One region of the Paenibacillus sp. FSL H8-0034 genome, then DNA from elsewhere that is predicted to be linked to it. Evidence: riboswitches for the same ligand, from Rfam matches in the RefSeq annotation. Region 1 holds a riboswitch; each other region holds the start of a gene.
What was found. A riboswitch is a leader RNA that binds a small molecule or an ion and turns the genes downstream of it on or off. The one in region 1 is predicted to bind cyclic di-GMP.
Positions count from the first base shown of each region.

Region 2: another riboswitch for cyclic di-GMP. It lies ahead of NST47_RS27675 (Spo0E family sporulation regulatory protein-aspartic acid phosphatase); the one in region 1 lies ahead of NST47_RS04940 (FapA family protein).
Region 3: another riboswitch for cyclic di-GMP. It lies ahead of NST47_RS26985 (hypothetical protein); the one in region 1 lies ahead of NST47_RS04940 (FapA family protein).

Region 1 covers NZ_JBBOBS010000001.1:1,062,745-1,065,012, forward strand. The annotation lists gene NST47_RS04935 (PfkB family carbohydrate kinase) at 1-515, shown strand, start outside; cyclic di-GMP riboswitch class I at 765-847, shown strand; gene NST47_RS04940 (FapA family protein) at 950-2,268, shown strand, end outside.
Region 2 covers NZ_JBBOBS010000001.1:6,129,373-6,131,640, reverse strand. The annotation lists gene NST47_RS27685 (DUF3153 domain-containing protein) at 1-417, opposite strand, end outside; gene NST47_RS27680 (sporulation protein YjcZ) at 592-711, opposite strand; cyclic di-GMP riboswitch class I at 964-1,050, shown strand; gene NST47_RS27675 (Spo0E family sporulation regulatory protein-aspartic acid phosphatase) at 1,086-1,274, shown strand; gene NST47_RS27670 (hypothetical protein) at 1,358-1,771, opposite strand; gene NST47_RS27665 (voltage-gated chloride channel family protein) at 1,965-2,268, shown strand, end outside.
Region 3 covers NZ_JBBOBS010000001.1:5,970,624-5,972,891, reverse strand. The annotation lists gene NST47_RS26990 (carbohydrate binding domain-containing protein) at 1-826, shown strand, start outside; cyclic di-GMP riboswitch class I at 1,052-1,144, shown strand; gene NST47_RS26985 (hypothetical protein) at 1,230-1,526, shown strand; gene NST47_RS26980 (exopolyphosphatase) at 1,734-2,268, shown strand, end outside.

The DNA of each region.
Region 1 (2,268 bases):
GAATCAAGGCGGCAGGCGGTCTGACCTGCTGCTGTCCCAATTCGAGTGCTATTTTATGGCCGGATGAAGAAACGATGCGGCAGGACCTGCGGAACCATATCGGGACGGCCGATATCGTGAAGATCAATGAGAAGGACGCAGCCGCCCTTACGGGTCTGGAACCTGCGGAAGCCGTCCAGCAGCTGCTGGATATGGGGGCAAAGGTAATTGTCGTGACGCTTGGCGAATACGGCTGCTGTGTGGTTACACGCCAGGCCATGACTTCGGTTCCCGGTATTCGTGTCAAATCGGTAGATCCCTCAGGCGCTGGTGACAGCTTTGTCGGTGCGATGCTGCTCAAGCTTGCGGAGTGTGGAGCGACTGCAGAGCAAATCGAAACCATATTTAATGACGAGGAGCAGGTACGCTCTATTTTTTCTTTTGCCAATAAAGCAGGTGCTATGACAACTACGCGTCGTGGTGTGTTTGCTGCTCTGCCAACGATGGCGGAGCTTGAAGGTATGGAGGATTCGTGAACAATTCCACTAATGGTTTCCAGGGATTCGACAGGAGCTCTTAGGAACTTCCATTTTATCGCATGAAATCGACAAAAAAATCCCGATATAAGTAGAAATCAATTGTAAAAGTGATGTAAGAATGTTACTATTTAGTCATATAATTATCGATTTCATGGTACTTACGAATTAGTCTTGGCCATTTGTTACAGGCATTTAGTTCTAATGGAATAAATCTATATTTTTACATTTTTTGCAATAATCACTCACATACGATAAAGGCAAACTTGCTGAAAGGCAAGGACGCAAAGCAATGGACCTAAAGATATTTCTATGGTCGCCATGCCACCGAAAATGGGAGAATACGGATGAGCTTAGTGAGATGAGACATCTTTCCCGTTACTTGGGGAAGGTGTCTTTTTTTGTGAATCCGGATAATGGAAAGGAAGACGAGAATGACGATTCCTATCAAAGAAACTGAGATCATGAAACTGTCCCAACCGTCGTCAGCGATTCCCAAAGTGGATACATCCTCCTCCAAGCCGATAAGGGCTTCTGAAGGCGGTAATGATGAGCATAATTGGATTTGGGTCCACAACGATCACATTCATGTTCAAGTGGATACGGCGAAGGGTGCACTTCCTGTTATCGAAGCCAGCTATCCGATAAGCCTGATCATTGACGGTGAGTTGGTAGAAGGTCCTTATGCCGTTAAGGGCAAAGAACGAATGGAATGGAAGGCTGAACATGAACCCTTGTTCCAGATTCTTGTATCCGAGGATCAGATGAAAGTATTCCTGATTGTACGCCATACACAGCTTGTTCAACCCAGATTGAAAAACACAGAGCCGGCCACTAAAGTGACGCTTGAGCTGGATCGGGAAGCAGGAAAGCTGATCCGCAAATTGGAGCTGGCTGAGGTGACTCAGGAGCTTTCCCAGTTATCGATTTCATACAATCTGGATATCGGGAGTATATATCAGGAGCTGCAGGAGCCGACCTTTAAGCCTGTTCTCGTTGCACAAGGCAGCTATCCCGTTCCGGGTGAGGATGCGCGTATGGAGCTGTTTTTCACTGAAGCGGTAGAAAGGGGCTTCATGGAGGTCGGCGGTGGAATGGATTATCGGAACTCGCTGAAGATTCCTTCAGTTCGCAAAGGTCAGGTTATTGCCAAAAAAATCAAGGCTGTCGAAGGTATTACAGGCTACAATGTGCACCGTCAATTGGTGATTCCCCCCAAGCCGCAGGATGTAAACGTTATAGCCAGGGAACATGTGGAACAACAAGGTGATACTTTTATCGCGATGAGGGAGGGTAGGCCGCGGGTAACGGGTACCCATACCTTGTACTTGGATATTTCAACCGCTTACATTGTTTCGGGTGACGTGAACCTAAGCACGGGGAATATTGTTTTCTCAGGTGACGTAATGGTGTATGGCGATGTTACGGAAAATATGACGATTGAAGCGCTCGGTACAATTTATGTGGTTGGCTGTGTGTACGGAGCCGTATTGACCGCTACGGGAAGTATTATTGTAAAAGGCAATGTTGTGAAAAGCAAGCTGTGTGCAGGCTACTGCGGTGAAAAGGTCGTTCGTATTCAGGAGGACTCGCAGGCATTGTCTGTGCAGCTGGTGCAGCTGATGGAAGCCGCCAAGCTGCTAACCGATCAGGTCAGGCAGAAAGGTCAAAATGCTGCTTTTGGACAAGTTGTCAAATTGCTGGTAGATAATAAATTCAAGGAAATTCCGAAGCTGATCCATAAGCTGCTTGT
Region 2 (2,268 bases), 5.1 Mb from region 1:
GCTGCTTAAATCAAAATTACCTATCACATGATTGGTATTAAAGATGAAGCCTTTATCAACTGTCATGTCAATCTTGTTTTCGGCGTTGATATTGCCTTGATTGACACCGACATTTTTAATTTCCTTAACATCCTTAACATGTTTTTTGGCTTGTACACCTTGGTAATCTCCATCTTTATACTGCGAGACCTGATAGCCATCCGTTTCAAAATTCTTTTTTAATTCACCTAACATATCCGTCTTATTTGCACTATTCATACTCATTAATCCGATTAGCTGAGAGCTTAAGGCTAATTTGTAATCCAACTCTGCAGACTGATCCCGGTTCACCGTTACATGAAAATCCCCTTTAACACAACCGCTTAACAAAATGATAACAGAACTCAATATTACGAATAACAGCCATTTTTTGTTCATATGTACCCCACATATCTATTATTTCACAACATTAACCATTATATAGCGCCGATTACTATTTAGGAAGCCAAATAGTAAAAATTTGAGGATGACCCTGATATTTTATGTCCAGACGCCGAAATGGTAGTCAGTAACCACCTCCCGAGTTGATTGGGAGGTGGTTAGGTCACTACTTTAAAATGTTCTTAAAATAATAACAAGCAGAATATAGAGAACCAGAATAACAGCTGTAGTAGTTCCAAGACCATAACCTGCACAACTTGCACAGCTTCCGCCAACTCCGAGTGCACCCATGTTGATCCCTCCTCGCGCCTTGTATAGTGCATGTTATGAATGTCAGCGGATACGTGATTGGACAGATGCAAAAATGGGTAATAGCCATTGAAAAGAGCAAGTCCTCCCAATATTAAACTTCTTTAAATAAAGGAAATAGTATGATAATAAATGACAAAAAATTCAATAAAAACGCAAATAATGTCGAAGATTTAGTGCTTTAATTCTATAAAAAATAGCGATATTTGTAGTATAATAGAATCGCATACGCAATATCGAAAAAGGCAAAGCCATTGAAAAATGGGGACGCAAAACTATTAGGGGCTAAAGTCAATTCGACTATGCCAGCCAGTTACCGAAATACTCTCTTTTTCAAAACCAAAGGAGGAATGTGTATGGAGCTTACTAAAAGTCGACAGCTTCAAAAAGTAAGATTGGTTTTGCTTGTTGCAGAGATTGAGGCCTTAAAAAATTGCATGGTCAATGTGTATGATCAAACGGAAAGTTTACATGACCCTCTCTTGGTCCAACTTAGTGTAATGCTTGATCGAAAATTGAATAAATTTATTAAATATCAAAATTAAATACTTATAAATGCTAGAGCTGTAGACATGCAGCTCTTTTTTTGATGCCATTTAATGAGCGTGTGCTAAGGGTCTATGTGCCTTTATGGAGTTAGTTTTCTGATGATGGTTTGTAAAACAGGTATGATTTTATGGATAGCTTCTTTTTGTAATGCATAACCGGATTCATAACGATTTGAGTTCAGTACACCTGTGTTCGCATCAAAGCTATGGATCATTTCTTGAGTTCCGTTAGTTATATCTTGATAGGCCGACATTAGTTGTACGTGCTCGACTAAAAATAGATCAGGCACATTTAATGCTAAAATCTCATGTTGACAATGCACCAATGAAATTAACTCTTCCTTTAAATTCAGAATGCGTTTATCGGGATCCCATTTCTTATCAGGATGTTCATACAGCTCTTTGACGAACTTGCTTGCAGGCTGTATCGAAGCGTTAATCTTTATAATGATTTGAGCATAGTCGATGGGGTTTAGATCAGAAGTGTCATCCATTTTTCTTCCTCCTTTGCATAGTAATATTTTAACATCTAGTTATATGGAATAAAAAGGTAATTGAGCACATCCTGCTAAAGTTTGATAGGGATTCGTCATATCAATTATGCCCTAAGCCGGATTAATTTCTTGCGCCTGTATGTCATGAGAGGTATTATTACGTGAAAGAGTGTTCGGGGAGTGGACAAGGAATATGAACAACTTGCGGATAAAATGGGGAGAGCGGGTTTTCTCTAGCAGTCGGAGGTTTCAGTACTTGGCTTTCATCAAGTATGTACTGTGGTGGTTAGTGGTGGCGGGTGTAGTGGGCGTTATGACGGGCTCAGCCTCGGCGCTATTTCTGTTAAGTCTGGATACGGCTACAAGTTTGCGATATGAGCATCCGTGGCTGTTATATTTACTGCCCCTTGGCGGTGCGTTAGTCAGCTGGATGTATCATGCCTATGGCAGCAGCAGTATAAAAGGCAATAATCTGATTTTAGAGCAAATTCATGATG
Region 3 (2,268 bases), 4.9 Mb from region 1:
GATTACGCCTAAGGATGGTTACGTGGAAGTATTCGGCAGAGGTGTAGGCTATGAGAGGCAAACCTTTGGCAGCGATTTGTTCGAGCTCAATATGCAGTATACGTACAGTGAAGGGGATTGGCCCAGCTTTGCCATTCGTTCCTCGAATCCCGCAATTGCGATGGGAACAGGAGCCAGCAGCTATATGATCATTGTGAAGGAAGATGTGTGGGAGGTACAGAAGTGGGTCAATGGCACGAGGGAAATGCTGTTTGGGGAACTGGCTGGTTTCACACCACGCTTTGGCGTACTGCCCAATACCCAGATTACAAGCGGCACCAAGCATAAACTGAAATTTGGAGCGATAGAGGTAAGCGGGAGTATCCGCCTGGTCATGTATGTCGACGATCAACTCGTGTTTGACGAGGTTGACAGCATTAATCCTTTAACAGGTCCGGGATACTTTGTCGTTTACTCGACCACTTCACCCATGAAGCTGAGCGCCGTTAACACATCGCAGCTGAACACAGCTTACATTACTCTTCTTCAGGCAGTGGAAGCGTTTGAGCAGCAGCGCAGTCCCGCATTGTCGGGTATTTCGCTTGCCGGCTCTACAGCTGTGCAGGCCGGAGGCTCAACCCAGTTATCGGTGAGCGCAAGCTACAATGACAGCACTGTAGTGAACGGGGTAACAGGAGTAACCTATGGCAGCAGTAACGTGAGTGTAGCAACGGTATCTGCCGAGGGAACGGTGAGCACGCTGCGTGCGGGAACCTCCGTGATAACGGCCGTATATGGAACCTTTCATGCTGAATATAGACTCACGGTCACCCCAAATGAGCCTTAATTTGGAGTAAAGCTTAGTAGAAGCTTTCGTCACTTTTATAGTGGTCGAGGCTTCTTTTTTCATCAAAGAGTACGATAGTGGCATTGTAATGTCTTAGTGTCATCTATCATAAATGATAATTTAGGTAATTAGACTTGTATAATTTGATTAATTGGGTCTACAGATTCATTTATAATGAGCTTCTTATCTTATATGCTTAAACTTGTCGAATAATTATAGCTCAATTCTCGATAATGGCAAAGCAAGTGGAAGCTTGTGACGCAAAACTATAGGGGCTTACGGTGCAAGCAAGATGCACCCAGCCAGCCAGCTGCCGAAGGTACTGTGATGCGCATATAACTGCGACTCCTGACCAATGGATCAGGAGTCTTTTTGTTTGAGAGATAAGAGAGGTGGATCATAGATGAACGAAAATAGAAATATGATGACAAGAACCGGATTTTATACGAAGGTTGGCACCGACATGATCGGCATTTATTTGTCGAATGAAGGCCCCAAGATGTTTATTAACCGTGAGATATTTGATTTGCGGAATCCATGGTGGGATGTGGAAATGGTGATGGGGAAAACCGGTCATCTGATAACATTCTACTGGCGCGGAGAGGTCAAGCTATCGATTCGCTGCGATCTGGAAAATGACTTATTTGTCAGCTTATATCACTATTTAAGCTTTCGTACTAATGAGCAGAGTCTCGCTTAAGCAGAGAATGGAAATAATATTGACATGCGATGTAGATAAATAAAATGGAATCTGGTTATATTTAGGAGATTATGCAGGTGTATCTTGGAGCTGACACGGCCAAAGGTATGCTTTTTTCTGCTTCCAGCTATTGTCTCTATTAGGTCCATTGTTTATAATAATAGATAGATTACTATAGTTCAACGGGACTATATAGGAGGAAAGACCATGCGTTTAATTACACGATCCGACTTTGATGGCTTGGTATGTGCAATGCTCTTTAAAAAAATGGGCATGATCGACGAAATGAAATTCGTTCATCCGAAGGATATGCAGGATGGATTGGTTGAAGTCAATGACAATGATATTTTGGCGAATGTCCCGTATGTACCCGGCTGCGGTTTATGGTTTGACCACCATTCGAGTGAGTTGGAGCGGACAGGACCAGAAATCGTATATAAAGGCGAGACCCGTGTGGCCCCAAGCGCTGCCCGTGTTGTATATGATTACTATGGTGGCAAGGAACGTTTTGGTGACATCGATAACATTATGCAGGGTGTGGATAAAGCGGATTCCGCGCAGTTTTCTGCAGATGATATTTTGAATCCTTCGGGCTGGGATTTGTTGTCCTTCATTATGGATGCCCGCACTGGATTAGGACGCTACCGAGATTATAGAATCAGCAATTATCAGCTGATGGAGGATTTGGTCGATCACTGTGCGACAATGACGGTAGACGAGATTATGCAGCTGCCGGATGTTG